Variovorax paradoxus: one gene and its partner. The protein of the gene in region 1 interacts with the protein of each later gene in a pairwise test. Links are inferred from orthologs where the notes say so. Each region holds a gene or a part of one and is shown on either strand. Other genes may lie near its edges.

Region 1 (7,039 bases):
TCGCGGTCTTCAAGTACGCCAACTTCTTCGTCTCGAACGTGAACGACGGGCTGGCCGCGGCGGGCCTCTCGCAGATTCCGCTGCTGCACATCGTGCTGCCGATCGGCATCTCGTTCTATACCTTCACCCAGATCGCCTTCCTGGTCGACTGCTGGCAGGGCAAGGTGCATGAGCGCAGCTTCATCCACTACGTGCTGTTCGTCACCTACTTTCCGCACCTGATCGCGGGCCCGGTGCTGCACCACGCGCAGATGATGCCGCAGTTCGCCAATGCGGCCACCTACCGGCTCGACCCCAACAAGGTGGCGCTCGGCATTGCGATCTTCACCTTCGGCCTGGCCAAGAAGCTCTTGATCGCCGACCCGGTGGGCCAATACGCCGACATGATGTTCAACGGCGTGCACAAGGGCATCGAGCCCACGCTCTACACCGCGTGGTTCGGCGCGCTCGCCTACACGCTGCAGATCTATTTCGACTTCTCGGGCTACTCGGACATGGCGGTCGGCCTGTCGCTGTGCCTGGGCGTGCAGCTTCCGCTCAACTTTCGCTCGCCCTACAAGTCGACCAACATCATCGAGTTCTGGCGGCGCTGGCACATCTCGCTGTCGAACTTCCTGCGCGACTACCTCTACGTGCCGCTGGGCGGCAACCGCAAGGGGCCGGCCCGGCGCTACCTGAACCTGTTCCTCACGATGCTGCTCGGCGGCCTCTGGCACGGGGCCGCCTGGACCTTCGTGATCTGGGGCGCGCTGCACGGCGTGTTCCTGATGATCAACCACCTCTGGAACGCCAAGGTGCGGCGCAACATTCCGGCCGGTCCGGTCGCACGCGTGCTGGGCTGGTTCCTGACCTTCCTGTGCGTGGTGCTGGCCTGGATCGTGTTCCGCGCCGACGGCCTGCACACGGCCATGGCCATCTACAAGGGCATGCTCGGCCTGCATGGCGCACCGCCTTCCGCGTTCAGCGAACTCGGGCCGGTTCCGTTCCGCAAGCCCGAGTTCTTCCAGACCATGCTCGCGGGCATCGTCATCTGCCTGGCACTGCCTCCGACGATCACGCTCGAGCGCTGGATTCCCCACCCGAAGGCGGTGGCCGGCCAGCCCGTCATGGCCTGGTGCTCCGCGGCCGTGCTGGCGATCGGCACCTTCGCGCTCTTCGCCTGGTGCGTCTCGAAGCTGGGCAACTACAGCCCGTTCCTTTACTTCCAATTCTGATTCGACATGACGACGCCCGCGAAAGTCTGGCTGCGGTTCTTCCTGATCGGCTACATCGTCCTGATGGTGCTGTGGATCGTTTCGCTCACCAGCCCCGTGCCTTACGGCGACCTCACGCGGATCGGCCGCCTGTCCGAGCGCGAATTCGGCTGGACCGCCCCGCCGCCCAAGGTGGACCCCGCCTACCTGAAGGGCACGCCGGTCGACCAGGCCGACGTGCTGGTCATCGGCGACAGTTTCTCGATGACCTTCCGCTGGCAGTCGGTCCTCGTCAAGGCCGGCTACCGCGTCTCGACCACCTACTGGGGCCAGTACGAGAACGCGCTCTGCGGCGACTTCGACCAATGGATCGAGCGCACCGGGTTCAAGGGCAAGCTGATCATCATCGAGAGCGTGGAACGCCTGCTCGGCGACCGCACCAAGGACAGCATGAAGTGCCAGAAGATGATCCGGCCCTTCGACGCCATGGACCATCCGCTGATCACGCCGGACGAGACCGTGCCGAACCCCGCGTCCAACTGGAACGTGCAGTTCATGACGGGCATCACGACCTACTACAACACCTGGAAAGCGAAAAAGTCTGCAACAGACATCTACTTCGACTGGAACACCTGGGTGCGCCCGGTGCCCGATGGTTGCAAGCTCTTCTCCCACCGCTCGTGCGACAAGATGCCCTTTTTCGCTGAAGATGACGACAATGGGCCGCTGACCCCTGCGCATTTGGAATGGATGAAGAATTTCACAAAGGCGCACAGCAAGCTTCCTATCATGTGGATGGTGATTCCCAACAAGACCACCGTGTACCTGAAGCCCGACTACTCGAAGGATTTCGAGGCCGGGTTCCGCACGTCCGGGCTGCCGGGACCGGATCTCTACGCATTCGCGCGCGAGAAACGCACGCAGATTCGCGACTTCTATTTTTCGAACGACACCCACATGTCCATGCACGGCCAACTCGAGCTCGGCGAGCGCATGCTCGCGGCCGTGCGCGAGGTGGTGCCGACGCCTCCATCGAAATCGCCCTGACGCTATGATTTGGCGACAGGAAAGCTATAGAACCGCGTGATCCTCTACGAGTACCCCTTCAACGAGCGCATCCGCACCTACCTGCGGCTGGAGCACCTGTTTCGCCGGCTCGGGGAGCTGGTGCCCGCGGAGTCCGCGCTCTCGCACCACTACGCGCTGGTCACGATCTTCGAGATCATGGACGTTGCCGCGCGCGCCGACCTCAAGGCCGACGTGATGCGCGATCTCGACAAGCACAAGAACGTCTTCAACAGCTACCGGGGCAATCCGGCCATTGCCGAGGCCGTGCTCGACCAGGTGGTGGGCCAGCTGGAACGCAATTTCGCCACGCTCAATGCCGTCGCCGGCAAGGCCGGCCAGTCGCTGACGGAAAACGAATGGCTCATGAGCATTCGCAGCCGCGCGGGCATTCCTGGCGGCACCTGCGAATTCGACCTGCCCGCTTACTACGCATGGCAGCATCGCAGCGCGGCCAGCCGCCGCGCCGACCTCGAACGCTGGTCGGCCACGCTTTCGCCGCTGGCCGAATCCATCTACCTGCTGCTCAAGCTGCTGCGCGATGCCGATGTGCCGTACAAGGTCATGGCCACCGGCGGGCAGTTCCAGCAGAACCTGCCGCAGGGGCGCAGCTTCCAGCTGCTGCGCCTGCGCATCGATCCGCAGCTGGGGCTGATTCCCGAAATCAGCGGCAACCGGCTCATGGTGTCGGTACGGATGATGCGGCACGAAGCCGACGACCGCCTGCATCCGAGCACCGACGACGTCGCATTCGAACTCACCCTCTGCGCTTGAGCCGCTGGGCAATGAACGACGCGAACAAGAACAAGATCGGCGAGCGGATCGTCCGCTGCCCCGCATGCGGTGGCGACAGCGTCTATGCCGAGCGCAACCCCTTCCGCCCGTTCTGCAGCGCGCGGTGCAAGGGCGTCGACTTCGGCGCCTGGGCCAGCGAGGAGTTCCGGATGCCGGCCGAAGCACCGGCCGACGACGAGCCTTTCGGCGATCCGAAGAAAGTGCAGTAGCGTTCCATCCGGCGCTGCTACGGCGCCAGAAGGATGCGGTCGAGATAGTCCGCGTATTGGCGGACGTAGGCCGGGCGCAGATGCTCCCGGTCCTTGTAGACCGGTGCGTCGTCGGGCGTTGCCCGCAGGCACTGTCCATCGGTGCAAAGCCTCGCCATCACATCGATGGGCTCCGCACCGCTCGCCCGCGCCAGGGCTTTCAGCTGCTCGTTGAGCCGCGCCTGTTCCGGCGGCAGGGGCGCCGTGGGCGTGCTGTGCAGCGCCACCATCCGGCCCATGCGGCTGCCTTCGATGAGCCGGCGCGGTTCGAACTCGGGGCCGCTCGCGTTGTCCAGCAGCAGGTAGACCTTCTTCTTTTGCCGCACCAGTTCGGCCAGCAGCTTCTCGAGCGAGGCCAGCGAGCGGCCGAGGCCGTCGCCGCCGTTGTTCACGAGATAGGCCGCATCACCTTCGCGAAAGTAGAACGGCAGCGGGAAATTGCCCGTGAAATAGCAGTTCCAGCAGGCCCCGACCACCACGGTATCGATCCGCGGATCGAGCGCCAACGCCAGCATCTCGCTGCGCGCCTGCTCGCAACCCGGGTTGCCTTCGGCGACCATGCCGGGCACCGGCGGGCAGGCGCCATAGGTCGAGAAATAGGTCGTTGCCATGCGCGCGGGCGCGCTGCCTGCGAGCGCCATGGCACGGGGTGCGTATTGCTGGATGTGGCTGTCGCCGATCAGCAAGACCGTGCGCGGCCCGCTGCCCACGCGCTTGACCGGGTAGGCGCCGAGCTTCTGCTGCTCGAATCCGGCGTAGTAGTTGTCGTCCACGGTGGCGTCAGTCACCTTGCGCAGCAGGTCGCTGCCGTTTCGCGGCGGCATGCCGCCCAGCGCGAGCAGGCCGGCGACCGCAATCGCCACGCTGACGCCCCCGAGCGCACGCAGCATGCCGGCGTGCGCTCGCGCCCGCGTGAAGCGCTCGACGAAGCGATAGGTGAGCCAGGCCAGAACCACGCTCGCCAGCAACAGAGCCGCGCGAATCCACGCCGCCGGCTCGCCCTCTTCCACGATGCGCGCATACACCAGCAAAGGCCAATGCCACAGATAGAGCGGGTAGCTGATGAGGCCGATCCACACCATCGGGCGGCTCGCGAGCAGGTGCCTGTTGAGCACGCCCGCCGGTCCGGCCGCGATGCAGCTCGCCGCGCCCAGCGTGGGCAGCAGCGCCCACCAACCCGGAAACGCCTTGTCGCTGCGGGTCATCACGAGCCCGAGCACGATCAGCCCCACGCCCAGGCACGACTGCAGGTGGCTGCGCCAGGCCGGTGCCGGCGTCTGCTTGTTGGCGGACTGCAGGCGCATGCAGGCCAGGATCCCGCCCACCATCAGTTCCCAGAAGCGCGAAGCGGGCGAGTAGAAAGCCGCGGTGCGATAGGGATGGATGGTCAGCACGTTGACCAGGAACGACGCCGCCGCGAGCACCCACAGCAGCCGAAGGACCGGCCAGCGCCGGCGCCAGGCGAACGCCAGCAGCATGGGCCAGAAGATGTAGAACTGCTCCTCGATGCCCAGCGACCAGAGGTGCAGCAGCGGCTTGGCCTCCGCGGCGGTGTCGAAATAGCCGGCCTCGCCCCAGAAGATGAAGTTGGCGACGAAGGCCGCGCCGCCGGCCGCCTGCTTGCCGAGCTCCGTGAACTCCCTGGGCAGCAGCGCATACCAGCCGAAGGCGAGCGTGGCCGCGAGCACCAGCGTCAGCGCCGGAAAGATCCGCCGGATGCGCCGCGCGTAGAAATCGCGGTAGCTGAAGTCGCCCGCCGCGTGGCTCTGCATGAGGATGGTCGTGATCAGGAAACCCGAGATCACGAAGAAGATGTCGACCCCGATGAAGCCCCCCGGCAATGCATCGGGAAACGCATGGAAGGCCAGCACCGAGGCCACCGCCACGGCACGCAGGCCGTCGATGTCGGGGCGGTACTTGGGATGCATCATGCCGTGCCTCGGGCCCGCGGCGTTCGCTGGACGCGCCCGCGCATCCGCGCCGCCCTGTCCATCAGGCCAGTGTCGAAACCGCCAGCGCCGCCGAGGCGGGCAGGCCGCGCTCCTGGGTCAGCCATTCGAGCACCGGCAGCGCGCCCGGCAGCACCGGCGCCACGTCCAGCGGCAGTTGCTGCCAGCGCATGGCCTGGCCTTCGCGCATTTCGAACTCGCCGCTCCAGGCCGTGACCTTGCACCAGTGCAGCCGCACCAGCGCGTGCGGATAGTCGTGCTCGGTGATCTTCCAGGCGTTGGCGCCCGCGATGGTGATGCCGAGTTCTTCGTGCAGCTCGCGGCGCAGTGCCTGCTCCACCGTCTCGCCGGCCTCGATCTTGCCGCCCGGGAATTCCCAGAAGCCCGCATAGGCCTTGCCCTCGGGGCGGGTCGACAGCAGCAGCGCGCCGTCGGCCGGCCGGATCAGCACGCCGACGGCCACCTCGGTGTGCTTGCGGCCCGGCTGTGCGCTCATGCCGTGGCCCGCCCCGCGTAGTCGCGCGCGAACTGGTAGGCCACGCGGCCGCTGCGCGAACCACGCTCGAGCGCCCAGACCAGCGCCTCGGGCCGCGCTGCCTCGATGGCGGCCTTGTCGACGCCGAACGACGACAGCCATTGCGCGACGATCGCGAGGTATTCGTTCTGGCTGAACGGATAGAAGCTCACCCACAGGCCGAAGCGCTCCGACAGCGAGATCTTTTCCTCGATCACCTCGCCGGGATGGACTTCGCCGTCCTCGGTGTGGGTGTAGCTGAGGTTGTCCTTCATGTATTCAGGCAGCAGGTGGCGCCGGTTGCTGGTCGCGTAGATCAGCACGTTGGGCGTCGATGCGGCAATCGATCCGTCGAGGATCGACTTGAGCGCCTTGTAGCCGGGCTCGCCCTCGTCAAAGCTCAGGTCGTCGCTGAACACGATGAACTTCTCGGGCCGCTGCGACACCACCTCGACGATGTCGGGCAGGTCGGTGAGTTCGGCCTTGTCGACCTCGATCAGGCGCAGTCCCTGCGGCGCGTAGGCCTGCAGGCAGGCGCGAATCAGCGACGACTTGCCCGTGCCGCGCGCGCCGGTCAGCAGCACGTTGTTGGCCGGCTTGCCTTCGACGAACTGGCGCGTGTTGCGCTCGATCTTTTCCTTCTGGATGTCGATTTCCTTCAGCGAATCGAGTGCCATCGCAGCCACGTGCTTGACGGGCTCGAGCACGCCGTGGCCCGAACTGCGGCGCCGATAGCGCCAGGCGATCGACGCGTTCCAGTCGGCCGGTGCAGCCAGCGGCTGCGGCAGGATCGATTCGATGCGGCCGATCAGCTGTTCGGCGCGCTCGATCAGCTTCTGGAACTGTTCATTCATGACCGGTAGTCGGCGTTGATGGTCACGTACTCGTGGCTGAAGTCGCAGGTCCACACCGTCTCGCTGGCCTTGCCGCGGCCCAGGCCGATGCGCACCGTGATCTCGCTCTGCTTCATCACGCGCTGGCCGTCTTCCTCGCGGTACGACGGGTTGCGCCCGCCCTTGACGGCCACGTGCACGTCGTCGAGGAACAGGTCGATGCCGGTCTGGTCGAGATCTTCGATGCCCGCGTAGCCCACGGCCGCGAGGATGCGGCCCAAGTTGGGGTCGCTGGCATAGAACGCCGTCTTGACCAGCGGCGAATGCGCCACGGCATAAGCCACCTGCCTGCACTCGGCGGCATCGCGCCCGCCTTCGACCTGGATGGTGATGAACTTGGTGGAGCCTTCGCCGTCGCGCACGATTGCCTGCGCCAGTTGGC
Region 2 (7,038 bases), 2.0 Mb from region 1 along the record:
CGGTGGTGCGCATTGCCGCACCCGAAGGCGCCTACGACTACCAGAACAAATACTTCACCGACGACGTGAAGTACCACTGCCCGAGCGGCCTGCCCGAAGCCGAGGAGCACGAGATCCAGCGCATCACGCTGGCCGCGTACCACACGCTCGGCTGCCGCGGCTGGGGCCGCGCCGACGTGATGATCCGCGCGAGCGACCGCAAGCCTTTCCTGCTGGAGATGAACACCTCGCCCGGCATGACCAGCCATTCGCTGGTGCCCATGTCGGCGCGCGCATCGGGCATTGCCTACGAAGACCTGTGCCTGCGCGTGCTGGCCTCGGCTTCGCTGGATGCCGCGGGGGGAGCGCAATAGCCATGGCCGACAGCATCCCTGTTCCGTTTGACGTCAAGCTCATGAACATCGTCTCGAACCTGGCGTTCGTGGTGGTGGCGCTCATGCTGCTGGCGGCGGGCGCATGGTGGGTGCTGCGCCAGCCGTTCTTTCCCATCGGCGGCATCAAGGTCGACGGCGACGTGACGCACAACAACACGGTGACGCTGCGCGCGAACGTCGCGCCGCAGCTCGCAGGCAACTTCTTCACCGTCGACCTGGCGCGTGCGAGAAGCGCTTTCGAGTCGGTGCCATGGGTGCGCAAGGCGGTGGTGCGGCGCGAGTTCCCGAACAAGCTGCGCGTGACGCTGACCGAGCAGGTGCCGGTGGCCAACTGGGGCGACGATGCCGGATCGAAGCTGATCAACGGCTTTGGCGAGGTGTTCGAAGCCAACGTGGCCGAGGTGGACGACCGGCTGCCGCGGCTCGACGGTCCCATCGAGCAGGCCGGGCAGGTGCTTGGCATGTACCGCGTGATTGCGCCGCTGTTCCAGCCCTATGACTTCAGCGTGGAAGAACTCACGCTGTCGAGCCGGGGCAGCTGGAAGGTGGTGCTGGACACCGGCGCCGAGATCGAACTGGGCCGCGGCCAGCCCGAGGAAGTGACGGCCCGCACGCAGCGTTTCCTGAAGACCGTGACCCAGGTCGCGGGCCAGTACCGCCGCACCGCGGCGGACGTCGAGGGGGCCGACCTGCGGCACAACGACGCCTATGCGCTGCGTCTTCGCGGCGTCACCACGGTCGTCGTTGCCGACCCCAAGACCAAGAAGAAATAGATAGCGAATACCGAGGACATTCAATGCCCAAAGAATACAAAGACCTGGTTGTCGGACTCGACATCGGAACCGCCAAGGTGATGGTGGTGGTGGCCGAGGTGCTGCCCGGCGGCGAACTCAAGCTCGCGGGGCTCGGCATTGCGCCGAGCAATGGCCTGAAGCGAGGCGTGGTGGTGAACATCGACGCCACCGTGCAGAGCATCCAGCAGGCCTTGAAGGAGGCCGAGCTGATGGCCGACTGCAAGATCAGCCGCGTCTACACCGGCATCACCGGCAGCCACATCCGCGGCATCAATTCGAGCGGCATGGTGGCGGTGAAGGACAAGGAAGTCACGCCCGCCGACGTGGCCCGCGTGGTGGAAACCGCGCGCGCCATCAACATCTCGAGCGACCAGCGCCTCTTGCTGGTGGAGCCGCAGGAGTTCGTGATCGACGGCCAGGACGTGAAGGAGCCGATCGGCATGAGCGGCATGCGCCTGGAGGCCAAGGTGCACATCGTGACCGGCGCGCAGAGCGCGGCCGAGAACATCATCAAGTGCGTGCGCCGCTGCGGCCTCGAGGTCGACCAGCTGATGCTCAACCCGCTGGCCTCGAGCCAGGCGGTGCTGACCGAAGACGAGCGCGAGCTCGGCGTGGTGCTGGTCGACATTGGCGCGGGCACCACCGACGTGGCCATCTTCACCAACGGCGCGATCCGCCACACGGCCGTGATCCCGATCGCGGGCGACCTCATCACGAGCGACATCGCGATGGCGCTGCGCACGCCCACCAAGGACGCGGAAGACATCAAGGTCGAGAGCGGCTATGCCAAGCAACTGCTGGCCGACCCCGACCAGCAGGTCGAAGTGCCGGGCCTGGGCGACCGCGGCCCGCGCATGCTGAGCAAGCAGGCGCTGGCCGGCGTGATCGAGCCGCGCATCGAGGAGATTTTCTCGCTGGTGCAGCAGGTGGTGCGCGAGTCGGGCTACGAAGAAGTGCTGTCCTCGGGCGTGGTGCTCACGGGCGGCAGCGCGGTGATGCCAGGCATGGTCGAGCTCGGCGAGGACATCTTCCTGAAGCCGGTGCGGCGCGGCATTCCGAAGTATTCGAGCGCGCTCTCCGACATGGTGGCGCAGCCGCGCGCGGCCACCGTGATGGGCTTGCTCGAGGAAGCACGCTTCGCACGCATGCGCGGCTTCAAGGTCGCGCAGAAGAACGGATCCGTAAAGACTGCGTTCGGACGTTTCAAGGACTTCATCGTGGGGAACTTCTGACCATGAACCACTCCCCACTCTGGCTTGCGCGCGGCGGTCCGCCCTTGCATTTCAACGAGCGATGGCGGCGCACAGGTCCACCGCCGCGACGACAGCTTCGTTGAACTCGTCAAGACACCAGAAAAATTCATAGATACACAACGGCAACTGCAAATTCAAGGAGTAAGAAATGACCATCGAAATGATCGAAGTCGAAGAATTCAACCAAGGCACCCAGATCAAGGTGATCGGCGTCGGCGGCGGCGGCGGCAATGCTGTCGCGCACATGATGGAGCGTGGCGTGCAGGGCGTGCAGTTCGTTTGCGCCAACACCGACGCGCAGGCGCTCCAGCGCAGCAACGCGCACAAGATCATCCAGCTGGGCACCAGCGGCCTGGGCGCGGGCAGCAAGCCCGACAAGGGCCGTGACGCGGCCGAAGCCGCGGTGGACGACATCCGCGCGGCCATCGACGGCGCGCACATGCTCTTCATCACGGCCGGCATGGGTGGCGGCACCGGCACTGGCGCCGCACCCGTGATCGCGCGCGTGGCCAAGGAGATGGGCATCCTCACCGTGGGCGTGGTGACCAAGCCCTTCGACTGGGAGGGCGGGCGCCGCATGACCAACGCCGATGCTGGCCTGGCCGAGCTCGAGGCCAACGTCGACTCGCTGATCGTGGTGCTCAACGAGAAGCTGCTCGACGTGCTGGGCGAGGACATCACGCAGGACGAAGCCTTCGCGCATGCCAACGACGTGCTCAAGAACGCCGTGGGCGGCATCTCGGAAATCATCAACGAGTACGGCGGCGTGAATGTCGACTTCGAAGACGTGCGCACCGTGATGGGCGAGCCCGGCAAGGCCATGATGGGCACGGCCGCCGCCGCCGGCCCGGACCGCGCGCGCATCGCCGCCGAACAGGCCGTGGCCTGCCCGCTGCTCGAAGGCATCGACCTCTCGGGCGCCAAGGGCGTGCTGGTGCTGGTGACCGCATCGAAGGGTTCGCTCAAGCTCAACGAGTCGAAGCTCGCGATGAACACCATCCGCGCCTACGCCTCGCCCGATGCGCACGTGATCTACGGCGCGGCCTACGACGAAAGCCTGGGCGACCAGATGCGCGTGACCGTGGTGGCCACCGGCCTGTCGCGCGCCGATGCGCGCCGCCAGGCCCCGACGCTCGAAGTGATCCGCACCGGCACCGACAACATCCCGTTCAACGTGCCCACGCTCGGCGCTGGCCATGCGGGCCACGCCGGCCACGGCGGCGGCAACCACCAGCCGAACTACGACGGCATGGCCGTTCCCAGCGTGTGGCGCACCAACCGCACCATGGCCGCGGCCAAGGTGGATGCGCTGTCGTCGGGCGGCATGGACGACTTCGAGATCCCGGCATTCCTGCGCCGTCAAGCGGATTGACGGCAAGGCAACCGAACGCAGAGGGCACGAAGGTTCGCAAGGGGTACGGGGAAGACCTGAAAGGGACTTCCGCCGACTCTAGGCGCTGCGTCCGCTTCGTGCCCTTTGCGTCCATCGCCGGTCGCCTGGCATAGAACCCATGTCTATCGCTGCCATAGCGAGGGGAATAGGGCGGCATGGCCGCCGCGCGCCTAAAATCTTCGGCGTGCTGCAACAACGAACCCTCAAGTCGATCAGCCGCGCCGTGGGCGTGGGGCTACACAGCGGCCAGCGCGTGGAACTCACGCTGCGCCCCGCTCCGGTGGACACCGGCATCGTGTTCCGGCGCGTCGACCTGCCCGAGCCGGTCGACATCCGCATGACCGCCGAAGCGGTGACCGACACGCGCCTGGCCTCCACCGTCTCGACCGGCGGCGCCAAGGTGCAGACGGTCGAGCACCTGATGTCGGCCTGCGCGGGCCTGGGCATCGACAACCTCTACATCGACATCACGGCCGACGAAGTGCCGATCCTCGACGGGTCGGCCTCGTCCTTCGTGTTCCTGCTGCAAAGCGCGGGCATCGAGCTGCAGAAGGCGCCGCGCCGCTTCATCCGCGTGACGCGCAAGGTCGAGGTGCGCGAAGGCGAGGGCGCCAACGAGAAGTGGGCCAGCCTGGAGCCCTACCACGGCTACAAGCTCAGCTTCGAGATCGACTTCGACCACCGCGTGGTCAACTCCACCGGCCAGCGCGTGGAGTTCGATCTGGGCACCGGTTCCTACAGCCGCGACATCGCACGTGCCCGCACCTTCGGCTTCACCAAGGAAGTGGAATACATGCGCAGCAAGGGCCTGGCGCTCGGCGGCGGCCTGGACAACGCCATCGTGATGGACGACACCAAGGTGCTCAATGCCGGAGGCCTGCGCTACGACGACGAGTTCGTGAAGCACAAGATCCTCGACGCCATGGGCGACCTGTACATCATCGGCAAGCCGCTGCTCGCGGCGTACACCGCGTTCCGCTCGGGCCACGCGCTCAACAACAAGCTGCTGCGCGAACTGCTGGCCCACAGCGATGCCTACGAGGTCGTCACCTTCGAAGACGAAAAGCGCGCACCGCGCGGTTTCGGCGAAGTGGCGCGGGCCTGGTAGGCAGCGTTCGGGCGATGCTTCTCTTCCGCTGGGCCATCCTGCTGCTTCTGCTGGTGGCGGGCGTGTTGTTCGCGTTCTATGCGGGAACGGGCCAGGTCAAGTACCGGCGCATCGGGTGGATCGTGCTCAAGTGGACGCTGCTTGCGGCGTTCGGCTTCTTCGCCGTGCTGATCGCTGAACGGGTGGCGTAGCTTTCTCCTGCGTTCGCATGTCCGGAAACGGCATGCCAGGCGAAAGGTGCAGGCGCACGATGGCGCCATGAACACACACCCTGAACAACCCACGAGGAATCCGTTCGGCGTCCAGGATGCCCCGGACCCGGACGGCCTCGACGTGGACGAATTCGCCGACGGCGTCGAGCTGGGCGGCGGCGCCGACGACCCGAATGCGCAACGCTGGGGTTCGATCATCGAAGAGGTTCCGGATTCGATTGCAGGCGCGTGGTCCAGTCGATGGAATGGCGGCGCGGACCCGACCATTCCGGGCGACACCGCGCAGGCCTGGAAGGAAGGCAAGGCGGTCGTCAAGGCGGCCGGCAGCCGCTTCTACCTGCTGTTCGACTGGGACGGCGGCAAACGGCAGGCCCTGCTCGACGTCCGGTACATCGCGCCCGACAGGCTGGTCGGCCGCTACATCAACCTGGGCAGCCCGGACATCACGCGGCCCTGGGTCGGCCTGATCGTCGACGATCGGCGGATCGACGGATGCTGGACGAACGGGCGGCTGAACTTTCGAAGGTAGCAGTCCGCGGCCTCAGCCCGCAGCCAGCGCCTGCAACGCCTGCACCTGCTGCGCCAGCAGCGGTCCCTTGCGGTGCGCGGGCACCAGCAGAACGAGCGTGTCCCCCAATACCTTCGGCCGCCCCCAGGGCGCATGCAGCCTGCCCTGCGCGAGCAGCGGCGCCACCAGACGTTCGCGGCCCATGAGCACGCCTTCACCGTCGAGCGCCGCCTGCAGCGCGAGGCCATAGAGCGAGAAGTCCGGGCCGGCGGCCAGTGTGTCGGCCTCTGCCGCGGTGGTGCCGGGACGCACGGCCTGCAGCCAGCGCGCCCAGTCGTCGTGCCACACGGTGTCGTGCAGTCCGCCGCAGCGGGCCAGCACATCGAACAGGTCGTCGAGCGGGCGCGGACGGCCGCTTGGCAGCGGCTGCTGGATGCGCGGGCTGCACACCGGCACGAGCCGGTCGCGTGCGAGCACCATGCCCTGCGCGCCGACGGCCGTTTCGATGCGATCGCCGGCGCGTGCATAGAACAGGCCGAGGTCGAAGGGTTCGCGGCGGAAGTTCGGCGGCTGCTCGAGCGCCGTCACGGACACCTGCACGCCGGGCAGCGCCGCCTTCAGCCGCGAAAGCCGCGGCGACAGCCACAGCTGGGCCATCGCCGGCAGGGCCGCGACCTGCAGCGTGCTGCGGCGCGCGGCGGTCTGCGTCTCGTGCCGCAGTGCCTGCACCGCGAGGCCGAACTGGTCGACCGCGGCGCTGAGCGCGGGCAGCGCGCGCCGTCCATGCGCGCTGAGGCGGATGCCCTGGCTGTGGCGCTCGAACAGCGCGCCGCCGGCCCAGGTCTCCAGCGCCTTGATCTGGTGCGCGACGGCAGCCGGCGTGACGAACAGCTCTTCGGCCGCGCGCGCGAAGCTGCAGTGGCGTGCGGCAGCCTCGAAGGCGCGAACGGCCGTGTGCGGAGGCAGGCGAGGGCGGGGTGGTGCAAGCGGCATGCGATGTGGACCCCAAGTTTTTCTATGGCTCGGGCCCAGATTATCCGTGTTGCCCGCAGTGATGGCGCAAGCGACCATGCGGCCACCTGCCACTTCCAACGAGATACGCCGCATGCCCGCCGCCCTTCAACGCCGCTCCTGGGTTCCCGCCGCCAGCGAAGACCATGTGCTCGCCATCGCTGCCGATGCCGCCGCGCGCGATGCAGCGGGCATCGCCGCCGAGATCGAAAGGCTCGCGGACGACAACCACCGCATCCATGACCGCGAGGGCCTGAACCTCAACCCCGCCACCAACGTGATGAACCCGGCCGCCGAGGCGCTGCTCGCGCGCGGCCTCGGCTCGCGTGCCTCGCTGGGCTACCCGGGCGACAAGTACGAAGTGGGGCTGGAGGCCATCGAGCGC

Evidence for each region. Proteins that work in one complex are often made in the same cells at the same time.
Region 2: the proteins of zapD (region 1) and ftsZ interact in binary tests that used the Escherichia coli proteins (3 or more experiments, as listed by UniProt). The link is inferred for Variovorax paradoxus from one-to-one orthologs.

What each region holds. Positions count from the first base shown.
Region 1 is NZ_JAUSXL010000002.1:2,989,711-2,996,749, reverse strand. What follows is about bases 1,210-4,154. They hold zapD (cell division protein ZapD), read left to right. Parts: upstream 1,210-2,276; coding sequence 2,277-3,032; downstream 3,033-4,154. Other genes in these bases: QFZ47_RS17735 (acyltransferase family protein), read right to left, coding at 3,280-4,154; QFZ47_RS17740 (DNA gyrase inhibitor YacG), read left to right, coding at 3,044-3,262; QFZ47_RS17750 (alginate O-acetyltransferase AlgX-related protein), read left to right, coding at 1,221-2,240; QFZ47_RS17755 (MBOAT family O-acyltransferase), read left to right, coding at 1,210-1,214. In the rest of the region: more of QFZ47_RS17755, read left to right, coding at 1-1,209; more of QFZ47_RS17735, read right to left, coding at 4,155-5,232; QFZ47_RS17730 ((deoxy)nucleoside triphosphate pyrophosphohydrolase), read right to left, coding at 5,294-5,746; QFZ47_RS17725 (ATP-binding protein), read right to left, coding at 5,743-6,618; bifunctional glutamate N-acetyltransferase/amino-acid acetyltransferase ArgJ, read right to left, coding at 6,615-7,039. UniProt on the Escherichia coli protein: Cell division factor that enhances FtsZ-ring assembly. Directly interacts with FtsZ and promotes bundling of FtsZ protofilaments, with a reduction in FtsZ GTPase activity.
Region 2 is NZ_JAUSXL010000002.1:1,033,720-1,040,757, reverse strand. What follows is about bases 1,738-4,681. They hold ftsZ (cell division protein FtsZ), read left to right. Parts: upstream 1,738-2,569; coding sequence 2,570-3,793; downstream 3,794-4,681. Other genes in these bases: lpxC (UDP-3-O-acyl-N-acetylglucosamine deacetylase), read left to right, coding at 3,999-4,681; ftsA (cell division protein FtsA), read left to right, coding at 1,738-2,400. In the rest of the region: QFZ47_RS08665 (D-alanine--D-alanine ligase), read left to right, coding at 1-353; QFZ47_RS08660 (cell division protein FtsQ/DivIB), read left to right, coding at 356-1,147; more of ftsA, read left to right, coding at 1,171-1,737; more of lpxC, read left to right, coding at 4,682-4,922; QFZ47_RS08640 (hypothetical protein), read left to right, coding at 4,937-5,113; QFZ47_RS08635 (hypothetical protein), read left to right, coding at 5,181-5,663; QFZ47_RS08630 (LysR family transcriptional regulator), read right to left, coding at 5,676-6,635; QFZ47_RS08625 (alpha-methylserine aldolase), read left to right, coding at 6,748-7,038. UniProt on the Escherichia coli protein: Essential cell division protein that forms a contractile ring structure (Z ring) at the future cell division site. The regulation of the ring assembly controls the timing and the location of cell division.